DNA from 2 places in the Ornithinibacillus xuwenensis genome. Region 1 is predicted to be linked to the other one. Evidence: predicted binding sites of a transcription regulator. Region 1 holds the regulator's gene; the other holds the start of a gene.
The links. The regulator LexA, encoded in region 1, represses DNA repair genes until DNA is damaged. The targets are predictions, from matches to a motif close to CGAACATATGTTCG.
Positions count from the first base shown of each region.

Region 2: uvrB (excinuclease ABC subunit UvrB) is a predicted target of LexA. The motif match lies at 1,645-1,658, and genes of this name have one in related genera.

Region 1 covers NZ_JBDIML010000001.1:679,792-686,766, forward strand. The annotation lists gene tkt (transketolase) at 1-538, opposite strand, end outside; gene ABC228_RS04075 (DUF896 domain-containing protein) at 658-894, opposite strand; gene ABC228_RS04080 (YneB family resolvase-like protein) at 992-1,651, opposite strand; gene lexA (transcriptional repressor LexA) at 1,922-2,545, shown strand; gene ABC228_RS04090 (hypothetical protein) at 2,800-3,222, opposite strand; gene ABC228_RS04095 (hypothetical protein) at 3,422-3,880, shown strand; gene ABC228_RS04100 (CBO0543 family protein) at 4,552-5,067, shown strand; gene ABC228_RS04105 (DUF4279 domain-containing protein) at 5,343-5,798, opposite strand; gene glnA (type I glutamate--ammonia ligase) at 6,441-6,975, opposite strand, start outside.
Region 2 covers NZ_JBDIML010000005.1:213,534-220,508, forward strand. The annotation lists gene uvrB (excinuclease ABC subunit UvrB) at 1-1,577, opposite strand, end outside; gene ABC228_RS15205 (MGDG synthase family glycosyltransferase) at 1,744-2,859, opposite strand; gene ABC228_RS15210 (metallophosphoesterase) at 2,957-3,772, shown strand; gene ABC228_RS15215 (YkoP family protein) at 3,783-4,325, opposite strand; gene ABC228_RS15220 (PDZ domain-containing protein) at 4,464-5,636, opposite strand; gene ABC228_RS15225 (S41 family peptidase) at 5,803-6,975, opposite strand, start outside.

The DNA.
Region 1 (6,975 bases):
GTTTACCTAATTTCAAATGTCCTGCAAGTGATGCTGCTTCATGAGAGATCCCTTCCATCAAATCACCATCACTGATTAAGGCATATGTATAATGGTCAATAATGTTCAAGTCTTCTCTATTATATTTACCTGCTAGATGAGCCTCTGCCATTGCCATCCCAACAGACATAGCAATTCCTTGTCCAAGCGGGCCAGTAGTAGCTTCTACTCCATCTGTATGATGCACCTCTGGATGTCCTGGTGTTCTGGAACCCCATTGGCGAAACGATTTTAAATCATCAATCGTTACATCATAACCAGAAAGATGTAATAAGCTATAGAGAAGCATAGATCCGTGGCCTGCTGACAAAACAAAACGATCACGATTAAACCATTTTGAGTTTTTTGGGCTGTGGTTCATGAAATCCGTCCAAAGTGTATAAGCCATTGGAGCAGCCCCCATTGGTAATCCTGGATGACCAGAGTTGGCTTTTTCAATCGCATCAATTGAAAGCGTACGAATTGTATTAACTGATAATTGTTCAACATTAGTTGACATAATGATACTCCTTTCTACTTCAAGCATTTAATTTAATTCCATGTTTATCTTATAATGAAAGATGCCGTATAACAAGTTATTTTACGCATTATAGATATTATTTAGTAGTTGGTACACTATCAATGCTTGCTATTTCTATCTTGCATATCTTTTAGCTTTTTCGGTGTAACATCATTTCCCGCCGGGTCAATAACTGTCATTGTTTTTAATTGATTTTTAAAGGACTTTCGAACGTTTTTCAAATATTCCTCACGAAGCTCTACCTGTTCCTTCTTTTCTGTTTCTGTTAAACCATCCTTACTTTTAGCTTTCTTAGCTAATGCATTTATCCGTTCCAGTTTTTCCTTCGATAACAATCAAAAAACCTCCCAAATTCTATCTATTTATCTTATCCTGTCACTGTTAAGTAAATGGAAAAAAGCAAGGACTAAATACTGTCCTTGCTTTTTAATATTACCTGTTCCATGTATTTGAATCAATTAATTTATACTCCTGATACCTACGATGAACAGTAGCCTTTGAAACTTGGTATCCTAATCCATTTAACGTGTTTGCAATCTCCCCAAAAGTTAATTCCTTATTTCGTAAATGAACAATTTCTTCTATTGGGACTTCAATTTTTTCTCTACCAGCCGCTTTGTTCCGATTTGATAAATTGTTTGATGGATTATAGCCATTCGCAATAGCCTTTTTCATACCTCGCTTTATTTTAGCGTTATGGATTTTCCGTTGATATTCTTCTACAATACCGACTATCTGCAATACCATTGAATCTGACTCTGATAGCTCTAACTCTCCATTATGTAACACCGTATAAATAGGTATCTTTCGTTTTGCTAATTGATGAAATAGTGCAATCTTCGTGTTGCCTCTACCAAGTCTCGTCTCATCTTGAATAAATAGACAATTCGCTTTTCCAGCTTCAAATGTCTCGAGCATCTCAAATATACCTTCACGTTCGATTTCATAACCACTAGCTTGTTCTTCTATACATTTAACGATGTTAAATCCATAACGATTGGCTAGTTGATATAACTCTTCCTTCTGTCTTGATAATGATGTTTCTTGTGCTTTTTTATCTGTACTCACTCTGCAGTATATGATGCCATTCACTTTCAAAACCCCTATTTATGCACTAATTAATGAAAGGTATAAGAATCCTAATGTTAACGCAAATGCAGCAATGTAAAACAAATCTGTTTTGTTTACTCTTCCGAACATTTTACATCATTCCTTCCTTTTCAATATAAGAACCTTTGTTCGCTAAATTCATTATAACAGAACATATGGTCTTGTCAACGTTTTTTCGAACGAATGTTTGCATTTTTAGATAATGGGTGGTAAACTATCATTAATAAATCTTATGTGCGAGGGGTTTAATAGATGACTAAATTATCCAATAGACAACAAGCAATTCTTGACTATATAAAAGAACAAGTGAAAATTAAAGGATATCCACCTTCCGTAAGAGAGATTGCAGAGGCTGTTGGTCTTGCTTCAAGCTCTACTGTGCATGGACATCTCTCAAGACTTGAAAGTAAAGGCTTTATTCGCAGGGATCCTACTAAACCAAGGGCAATTGAAATACTAGATTTTGAGGAAGAGCTTACTATTCCAAGGGACGAAGCGCGTTATGCTCCAGTCATTGGTAAAGTAACTGCTGGTGTTCCAATTACTGCTGTCGAAAATATTGAGGAGTTTGTTCCAATCCCTAGCTCATCAGCTGGGCCCGATGAGAACCTATTTGTTCTCGTTATCGATGGAGAAAGTATGATTGAAGCAGGAATTTTAGATGGTGATATGGTCATTGTCAAACAACAAAACACCGCACAAAACGGAGATATTGTTGTTGCCATGACGGAGGATAATGAAGCAACTGTAAAACGTTTCTTTAAAGAAAAAGATCATATTAGACTTCAACCAGAAAATCCTACAATGGAGCCATTAATTTATCCAAGCGTTTCTATTCTAGGGAAAGTAGTTGGATTGTACCGACACATTCACTAATATTATTCATACGACAACGTCTATTAGTTAAGACGTTGTTTTTATGTAAAAATACATAACAAAAGAGCTGATTATGGTCAGGAATTCCCTGATTGTTAATTAGCTCTTTCTATTTCTATGATAAGTATCAGCTTTTGGAGTTAGCAAAATATTTTAACCGAGGCTTATCAAGTCAGTAGTTTGTCATATAATAAGCACCACTTAACCATGTTAAGTATATCTATTAAGCAAATTTGGAACAAAACTGTTAAATGCTACTTATGATAAAGTTCCTTGTAAGCAATCACTTTCAATGCGGTAATTTCCTCTTCGGATAATTTGCCTTCAATTTCTTGAAGGAGTTCTTCTTTAGAAATTTGACCTTCTTGAACTTTCGATTGTATATTTTGAAGTCCTGTTATTCCTACTTTCTTCACTAGCATTCTAGTAGCTTCTTCTTTTGTTGTAAATGGTAATGATTGTTCGTCAACTGATTCGGCATCTTCTAAAAAGGCCATTAACTCTGGATCACTTTCAATTGTCTGTTTGATTTTCTCAAGTTCACCACTGTTTTCCAATTCAGTAGAAAGAACTTCCATTAACTTATCGGATGCTAATTTTGTTCCAAAATGATAAACCCCATAGCCGAGAATAGCTAATACAATGACGGTAATAAGTAATCCCTTTATAATCTTCATCGTTTCATACGCCCCCTTTGGTATAACTATATAATAAATCACTAAAAATTTGTTGGTTAACTTTTTTCTAAATATCGGATTTTGTAGATATAATTCTATACTTTCAACGTGAAAATTCTAATTATTAATGGACTTTAGCAACATAATACACTCTCACAGTGGAATAATAATTGTATTAATTCATCTAAGGAGTTTATTCATGCTACTCTCAGTTACCCTATCACTAACCATACTCTTTATCATCCTTGCTTTTCGTACAAAGAGTCTTCATAAGATAGAAGTTATTACACTAATTGTATTTATCTCTAATCTTTTAAATGAGGCATTTAGTATGGGAGGCTTAAATCTTGGCCAAATAAAAACTTCAGATAATATGGGTTCATTTTTATCATTTATAATATGGTGCGCTGCACTAATACCAGCAATCATGACTTGGATGATTGGGATGACGTTATCACTTCATACTTTCCTTTGGAAAAGCGTCACTATAATATTAGCGTCTTTTGTTTTAGTTGTAGTTGAATTTGCAGCAGAATGGGGCGGAATGATAGAACACCATCAACTATCAATTCCTGGTTTATTGATATTTTGGTTTCTAGTTCTTCTTGCTGTATTAATCTTTCAACGTTTTTATTCAAAACTTTTGAAAGGGGTATAACAATTATATGTTTTTATTACCAATCCATTTTGACGAGAATGAGTGGTTCGTAATAATAGCCCTCTTCCCTCTTATTTTGGGAATTATTTTCTGTCGTAAAGTATTACCCTCCGCGATTACAGTTGCCGTAATTCTTTATTTCGCTTCAATTGGCAAATGGACTGATTACATTATAGGCATTAAGCTTCAACGATACCTTGCTTTAGACACCTTCAAACAAGATTTATTTGACTGGCTATGTTTAGGCGTAGCATACCCACTATTCGGTTATTTTTTTGTGTATTTCTTAGTTAAATGGAAGTTAAAAGGCTTTTATACAACTTTATATATCGTACTTTGGGCTTTCACACTTGTATTCCTGGAATGGGTTGCTTCGATATTCAACGTATTTGTTTACATTAGATGGAACCTAATGTATTCCTTTCTTGTTTATTTATCCGTTTTAATAGTAGCTTTTTACTATTTAAAACTGATCCAACGATATTATAAACATCTCGTAAAAAACAGCTAATCAATATCCTCAGTAGTGTAATTGATTCTTCCGTTCATCCCAATTTGTGTACACCATTAATAATATATTTTATATTTGTTTACAAACTGTCCTGTTTTGAATAAGCCAAATAAACATTTTCAAACATAAAATACCGCTAAATGTTTCAAAGGAGAATTATATGCAAACTTTATTTGTATTGTTTTTTATATTTATAGGGATAATTTTTGGTGTTTGGACTAGATGGAAAGAATTTTATCCAACCTTATTATTTTGGATTATCGCTAACCTGTTATATGATTCTCTATTTCATGATTATAGATTATGGGAATTTATCCCAGTTTGGATTGACAAAATTTTTCTTCCCACCCATACTATTATTTCGGCTGCAATTGCCTTATTAATCTATCCATTTGTTATTGTTGTTTACTTAGGTCGATTTCCTAGAAAAAATTATGTAAAACTATTGTGGATATTACTTTGGGCTTCTATTTTTCAAGGCGTAGAAGTACTAGCGTATTTTAATCAAAGTATCATGCATCACCATGGCTGGACACTTGTCTGGTCCTATATTTTTAACCTTATAACCTTTTCCTTACTCGCTATTCATAAATGGAAACATTGGCTAGCATGGCTATTAGCCATACCAGTTGTCTTTTTTATTTTTCTATATTTCCATGTTCCGATACCGAAATAGTCACTACATCGTCCCTCGGTAATGTAGGTAGTAACTTTCGTTATTCGATTCTTGTATCTAAAAGACGAATCAAAAAATACCGACCTATTTGTAACATATAAGGGCGATATTTTTTAATAATACATTCTATTATTTTGGTCCAGATAGCTTTAATCCAATTCTATCAGAACAACCTTCATACATCGTTAAATATTGATCTCTCCCCGGAAAGGACAGTTCCTTCTATTGCAATAGTAACGTGATATGCCTGGTGGAATTTTGGGGAGTGGGCTTTATTATACTTCTTCTAAATCATCTTCAACAAATCCGGAAACATATTGATCAATTTCAAATTCTGCCCCTATACTAATCGCAAAATCCATTACTTCCAAGGATAATGAATAGCCAGGTGATATTCCATCCTCCACAGAAGTGATGGCACAGAACCAGGGTTCAATTTCCAATTCTCTAATTAACTCCTTGATTGTTCGTACTTTATCTTTAAAAGTACGAACAATCATCTGAGTTACCATTTCAAAATCATATGTTTCAATTCTCCCTGTACTATACATCCAAATTGTATTACTATATTGTCTTTCTGGCAGAGAAGATGTACCGATCTGTTCTCCCTTTTTGGAAGTGCTAGTTGGCGTTACCCTTAACTTATCTGTTACCGTTGAAAGTGAAAAATCATAATTTGGTTCCTTACCAATAAAAGATAAAAATACTTCAACTGATGTTCTATTAGTCATCATTACTCCTTCTTATTTTTCCTATTGAAGAGGGCGAATTTGGTTTGGTGTATATCAATCAAGCGTAGTTTTATAAGATACTCTAGTTGAATTATGTCAAAAGTTTACATTTTTTTATATCCTCCAACAATATTTGAATTCAAGTACTTATTTCTTATTTTTCTTCCCTCCTCTTGTAGGTAATACAATTATTCGTCAGATTTTTCCATTTTCCCTCTTTTTTCAACTTGGGAAAGTAATGAATATTTATTGCATTTAACCACCTATAAACTTTCCTACTTTCCTAACATAAATATCCGTAGTTCTGCAGGAAATATTAATCATGCTGTAAATCAATAGGTCCATACTTTCTTTCTACTCTGTTCAATTAACTATCCATTCGTTACGACTTACACATGGTTTATACTACTAGTAGCTAGTGCATATTTGAAATATGTCCAGAAAAGAGTATTCCATGGCATTTATCAAATTACTTTCGGCGTCTATTCTCATCTCTCCAAGAAATTGGAGCAAAAAAAATACCGCCCATTATTCATAAATGGACGATATTTTTAATTAATATGATATTTGCATTTATTGGGTGCTGGACATGAACAAGACAAAAATCGATTTCATCTAACATAAAACCTTATGATATCAATTTTAATACATTGTTAAATATTGTTCTCTCTCCCAAGGGTGGACAGTTGTTCTAAACATATCCCACTCAATTTCTTTCGCTTCAATATAGTGTTCAAATAAATGCTCCCCTAATGCATTCACAATTACTTCATCTTTCTTAAGCTCTTGTAATGCATCAATTAATGAGGCTGGAAGGTCTTTTACTCCTGCTTCGTCACGCTCTTCTTTATTCATAACATAAATATTGCGATCTACTGCTGGTGGTGGTGTTACACTGTTAGCAATACCATCTAATCCAGCCGCAAGTAATACAGCAAGTGCCATGTATGGGTTAGCTGCTGGGTCAACACTTCTCGCCTCAACACGAGTGCTTAGTCCTCGAGAATTCGGGATACGCATTAGACAGCTTCTGTTTGCTGCGGACCATGCCACATAGCTTGGAGCTTCATATCCAGGAACTAATCGCTTATAAGAGTTAACTGTTGGGTTCGTAACTGCTGTAAATCCAGTTGCATGATTAACAATACCAGCAATAAATTGATATGCTGTTTCACTT
Region 2 (6,975 bases), on a different contig from region 1:
TCCTTATCTGCATCTAATATAGTTACTAATGATACTTCTGGAATATCAAGGCCTTCTCTTAATAGATTGATTCCGACAAGCACATCATATTTTCCAACACGAAGGTCCCGAATTACTTCAATCCGTTCTAATGTTTTAATCTCTGAATGTAGGTATGCAATCTTAATTCCAACCTCTTTTAAGTAATCCGTGAGGTCCTCAGACATTTTCTTCGTTAATGTGGTTACAAGTACCCGTTCATTACGATCAACACGCTTATTGATTTCGCCGATTAAATCATCAATTTGCCCCTCTATTGGACGCACTTCTACTTCTGGATCTAATAATCCGGTTGGTCGAATGATTTGTTCAGTCATCTCCGGAGTATGTTCTAACTCATATGGTCCAGGTGTTGCAGACACATAAATAATTTGACTTATCTTCTTTTCGAATTCCTCAAACTTCAATGGACGATTATCAAGCGCAGAAGGTAAACGGAACCCATGATCGACAAGAACTTGTTTCCTTGCCTGGTCTCCATTATACATACCTCTAATCTGCGGCAGAGTAACATGTGATTCATCCACTACCACTAAGAAATCTTCTGGAAAGAAGTCTATTAACGTATATGGCGTTGCTCCCGCTTCACGTAATGTCAAATGTCTAGAATAGTTTTCAATGCCCGAACAAAATCCCATTTCTCGCATCATCTCTAAATCATAATTAGTTCGTTGCTCTAATCGTTGAGCCTCTAATAGTTTATTATTACTTCGGAGCTCCTCTAATCGCTCCTCTAATTCTTTTTCAATATTAGCAATCGCAAGCTTCATCTTTTCTTCACGAGTAACAAAGTGAGATGCTGGAAATATTGCAACATGCTCTCGATCACCTATTATCTCACCAGTTAGGGCATCAACCTCACGAATTCTGTCAATTTCATCACCAAAGAATTCAACGCGAATACAATGCTCTTCATGGGAAGCAGGAATGATCTCAACGGAATCTCCACGTACCCGAAACGTTCCACGTTGGAAATTGATATCATTACGCGCATACTGAATGTCTACTAAATCGCGCAAGAGCTGATCCCGGTCTTTTTCCATTCCCATTCGTAACGATAATACTTGGCTACGATATTCTTCCGGTGAACCTAACCCATATATACAAGATACACTCGCTACAATTAGAACATCATTTCGTTCAAAGAGTGCTGATGTTGCTGAGTGTCTTAACTTATCAATTTCATCATTAATGCTGGCATCTTTTTCAATAAATGTATCGGTGGAAGGCACATATGCTTCTGGCTGATAATAATCATAATAGCTTACAAAATATTCCACAGCATTATTCGGGAAGAATTCCTTAAACTCACTATATAATTGACCAGCTAATGTCTTGTTATGGGCAATTACTAATGTAGGTCGATTTATCTCTCTCACCACATTCGATACGGTGAATGTTTTCCCTGTACCTGTTGCACCCAACAATGTTTGATGGCGTTGACCAGCTAAAACTTTTTCTACCAGTTCTGCTATTGCTTTTGGTTGATCACCACGAGGCTCATATTTTGACACGAGCTCGAAAGTATTATTTTCCAAAGCCTTCCCTCCGTTCCAGTTACTGCTAATAGTGTACCATAAATCTAAACCTATTTTAACATAAATGCGAACGAACATTCGATTTTTTTGACTAAAAAAACTATTATTTATTGTACCCTATCTAATGAATGGAATAGACCCAAAAAATAAAAAACAACTGCTGACATTATTCAGCAGTTGAACAAATCTCTTGTAGAATAGCCGATAACGGTCTATTCTCCAAATGGTTATGATAGGTCTCTAACTTTTCTCGATAGTTTTTTTGGAGCATTTCATCCTCGAAAAAATCAATTACCTGCTTCTCAATTGATTCGTTAAACGTATCCATTGTCAAAATTACCCCAAGCTCCTTTAGTTGTCTTTCATTTACCTTTTCTTGGCCTGGTAAAGCGTTACCTGTAAATACTGGAATATGCTTCATCAAACATTCACTAATCGTCACACCCCCAGGCTTTGTGATGACGGCATCTGCTTGATTATAAATTTCATTCATTTCCACTTTACTACTAACATAGGGTATCGGGTTAATGGATGGATGATTTCGTCGCCTTAAATTATGGTACAGTCTTTCATTTTTCCCACATAACACAGAATACTTTACAGTTGGATTCTCAGGAATGAGCTTCTCAATAGACCCTACTCCTAGACTTCCACCTGTAATCAATACATGGATTTGATTTGTTGGTAATGATAGAGGTTTTGGTTTAAGAAATACGGGATGAACAGGAATTCCCGTGACATATATGGTTGATTCATCGACTCCCAATTCCAAAAGAAATTTCTTAACAGTTATAGAAGGAACAAAATGATAATCAATTCCTTCAATTCCCCAAACACGGTTTATAAAGAAATCGGTGTAGACATTCACCGTATTGGCTCGAAGCTTATTTTTACACTTTAAGATACTCGAAATATTAGACGGCAAGGCATGCGTACAAAACAGAATTCTTGGCTCATTTTCATTGATTAATCGTTTGAAATACGGTGTGAACATTGCCTCATACAAAAGCTGTCTTGAACGTTTCGTTTGATTTTTCACTGCTAAATAATTGTATAGCCAGTCATAGGCTTTAGGCATTTTTTTTATCCATGATAAATAGGTCGCCGAAACAAGTCTTTCCATTTTCCCATAACTGTAGGAAAGTATATCTACCTTTTCACAATTAAAGGTTTCAATCGCCAGCTGTAGCTCCTCAATAACTGCATCTGCCACGTGATGATGACCGGTTGGGATTTGCATAAATGGTAGAAATAATGCTTCGTCCTTTGGCTTAGTATCCATTTACTTCACTCCATCATACAGTACAATTGAATCCCTTCATTTACCAATGCCACCGACTGAAGAAGCATGATATAATCCTGTTCGGGGAGGAATTCAAATGATCTATATTATTTCTACAATACTACTAATTATCATTAGTTATTTCATATATAAAGCAAATCAAAACACAAAAGATATAAAAATTAATAAAGTACAAATTACAACAAAACAGCCAGCCAAACAATCCAATATATCTATCCTACACTTATCTGATCTACACTTAGAAAACATCTCCATTTCACCACTGGAATTAGCAGCAAAGTTACAAAACGAAAAACCAGATCTTATCGCATTAACTGGTGATTTCCTAGACCGAAAAAGAAGCATTCCGAAGTTAGTTCCATATTTAGAGGTTTTGCAAGCTATGCAGCCGAAATACGGAATTTATGCAGTTCTCGGTAATCATGACTATGTTTTAAGAGATAAGAACTTATTACGATTAAAGGATCTTTTAATTCAATATGGATGCATTGTCATGCAGAATACAAGTGAGACCTTCTATATGAATAATCAAGCGATTAATATTATTGGAATTGATGACTACAGTACAAATCGAAGCGATCTTCCAAAATCCTTTCAAGATGTTAAAGATGGCATTAACATTGTATTAACCCATGATCCAAATGTCGTGCTAGAAATGGATGAATACCGATTCGATTATTTACTAGCTGGGCATTTCCATGGTGGTCAAATCCTTTATCCAAAAGCTTATCACCTAGTGAAAATGGGTAAGCTCCCACGACTTAACGTTGTTAAGGGATTGCATATGCACAATGATTCGCCATTTTATATTAGTGAAGGTCTTGGCCAAACGGGTGTAAATATCCGTGTGGGTAGTCGACCAGAAATAACGATGCATGATGTAGCCATTTAAGTGATTTAAGTTAACTTAGATGATATCTAGTGATTAGCTCATCCTTGGACATGAATAGATAAACAGGTTTTGCATGTCCGGATGAGCTAGCTAGATAATTAATTGGTGCAAAAGTAAGACGTTTATAATTACGATAAAATGGGTTATCAATCGATACACATTCAAATCCTAATCGACTAGAACCTTTATGCAAGGTCGTTATCCCAATTATCCCCTTTATCTCCGGATATCGTGTATGGTTTCGTACATAATTCGCAAGCATCGGTAAAGAACGTTTTATCATATGATAAATATACACTGCCCGCTTTGTATCACTTGACACCGTAAAGAGCTCATTCATTATTTTTACATTGTGAAGGTGAATCTTAATTAACAAATCCTCCTTGTTAATCACTGTACCATCCTTTAATACCGTACGCTTCCCCTTATATCTAGTTAAACGAACCCGAAACAATGTTCTACGCTCATCTGAATCTGAAACATATCGCAATCTAGTACAGGTGTAATATACAGGGTCTAGTGCGTTCCAAACCCCTAATAAATAGCTTTTCATTCATATAATTATCCTTTCTGTAAATATTTTGCATTTTATAGTTTGCATGAAAAGAAAAAAAATATGAGAAGTTCCCCCATCCATTTTAGTCTTAGTATGCTAAAAAATCCGCATCACATAATCGTGATACGGATTTTTTTAACTATTTTTTCGATGAGGCTCTCCAGCAAATACAAGCCCTAATTCATGATGGTCACCTTCATATAAGGCACTTTGGACAAATCGGATTTCACCATTTGTATCCAGTAGCTCTATTTTAAAGAAGGAACCGGTTTGTTGAAGCGCTTCATATATATCATCTTCTTTATAAATCCTATTCCCATTAACCTTTGATACAGTCTCACCAATCAAGATATTTAACCGATCTGCAGGAGAACCGGGAATGATACCCAATACTTTTAATCCATCGTTTGTATGATTAAAATAAGGTCTTTTCGTGTGGTCCTTCATTCGGGATCGATAATTAATAATTTCTCTTCCGAGTATCGCTAATAACACAGCAATAATAGAGAGCCACGGAACAAAAATGCTTCCTATCGCAAACCCTAAAACCACTATTGCTAGCCAAAATATTGCTTTTGCTAAATGTTGTGCCGTAACATGTGGTAATGTTCCTTTTACTGCATGTTCAAATCCCAGCATAAAGGGAATAAGAACCAACGCATAGTTTTCTTCACCGATTGCTAAGTATGGCCAATAAGGTGCAAAAGGTTCAATTAAGCCTGCTGGAATAAGTACGAAAAATGGAATAATTGCTACTTTCTTTATAATATGTCTCCCAATCCAGCTACCTCGTTCCCCTAATATCAAACTAGGATATGTTTCATTTTGCCTTGTTCTACTGAATAACTGTGCTTCCACAAATAAAAATAAGCCTAGTAAAATGGTCAGTGCTGTAAAATTCGTATCAAAGTCAAGATTGATAGTCGTAACATACTCCGATAAATAAGGTAGGCCAAGTAAAACAAAGTAGGAGATTCCAATGGTATAGCTAGGTGATAGCAAAGTAAACCGTAGTAACATGCTAGAAATTATCATGACAATACTCAAGACGATAATCGTTTCATAGGTAAAAACAAAACCAATTCCAACCGTCATAACAGAAAACAATAAACCAATTAAGATGGATATTCCAATTGTATCTCGCCATTCCGAGAATATATCAAATATCTTTGTTCCAAAGTTGCTTCTTTCTCGCTTAACCCTTCTAATTCCTACAATAATTATAAAGGCAAACGACCAGTATAAAAGTGGATTTAGAAACAATTTGCCGATTCCTTTTCCAATTTCCAATAACCAATCCTGTATCATGTCGTCATCACCTTCCCCATGCAATGCTGTCGATTACATCTATTCTAATTATAACCTTATATATTCGCCATTTGTCGAATTTTTTCCTGCTTTTGCTTACCAAAACATTATTTTCTTAATCAAGATAAAAGGAATCCGCGAATGAATTTCACGGATTCCATGATACTTACTTATACAATTCCTCTAACGCCCTATCAAGCTGCACATCATCTTCACCGCTGCGAATCTTTTCAACAACCTTCAGCTCAAGTGCACTTGCAGTTTCCTGGTCCACAACACCAGTAGCTTCTAAATCGTTTTCCTGTTGAAAGGCGATAACAGCCTCTTCCGTAACTTTATTAAAGTAACCATCTGTACGATCCGTCTCATACCCTAATCCATTAAGCATGATTTGGACGTTAGCAATTTTCACATCAGACTGGTCATAAGCAAGAGGCTCTTCAATTTGAACTGGATTTGTATAGAAATATTCTGGTTGTTCCACCTCTACTGTTGGCTCTACTCCAGTCTCATGAATCCAAGTTCCCTCTGGTGACAGCCATTTATAGAATGTTAATTTTATTGTACTTCCGTCTCCCAATGGAACTGCTTGTTGTACAGTTCCTTTACCGAAGCTAGTAGTACCTACTATATCATAGCCTATTTCTTTTAATGCTACTGCCAAGATTTCCGATGCCGAAGCACTTCCTTCATTGACTACAACACTAATTGGATAGTCTTTCTTTTCCTTCAGCTTAGAATAGTAAGGTGTTTTTTTACCTTCTTGATCCTCAATCTGAACGTATGGGACATCCTCTGGTACAAAATTCATTAAAATTTCTTCAACCGAATTTAGAAGTCCACCAGGATTACCACGAACATCAATAATCAAGCCTTCAATTCCCTCATCCTCTAAGGCTTGTAACTGTGTATTAAAGTCTTGTGAAGTTGTTTCTGCAAAGTTTGTGAGTTCAATAATTCCTGTTTTCTTACCATCGATTGTCTTCGTTTCTGAGTATACAGTCTCAATTGGAATAGTATCGCGTACTATTGTCATTTCGAACGGCTCTGCAGTTCCTTCTCGTAGAATTGTCAGAACAACCTCTGAACCTTTTTCACCACGTATTTTTGCTACTGCTTCATTTAAATCAAGCCCTTCAAGCGATTCACCATCAACTTCAAGCACTTGGTCGTTCGGTCTTAACCCAGCTTTTTCTGCAGGAGAGTCCTTAATTGGGGAAACGATGGTAACCATGCCATTCACCATGCTAACCTCTGCACCAATTCCTTCAAAGGAGGACTCAATTTGCTCGTTAAACTGCTTCATGGTTTCGACATCCATGTATGTACTGTAAGGATC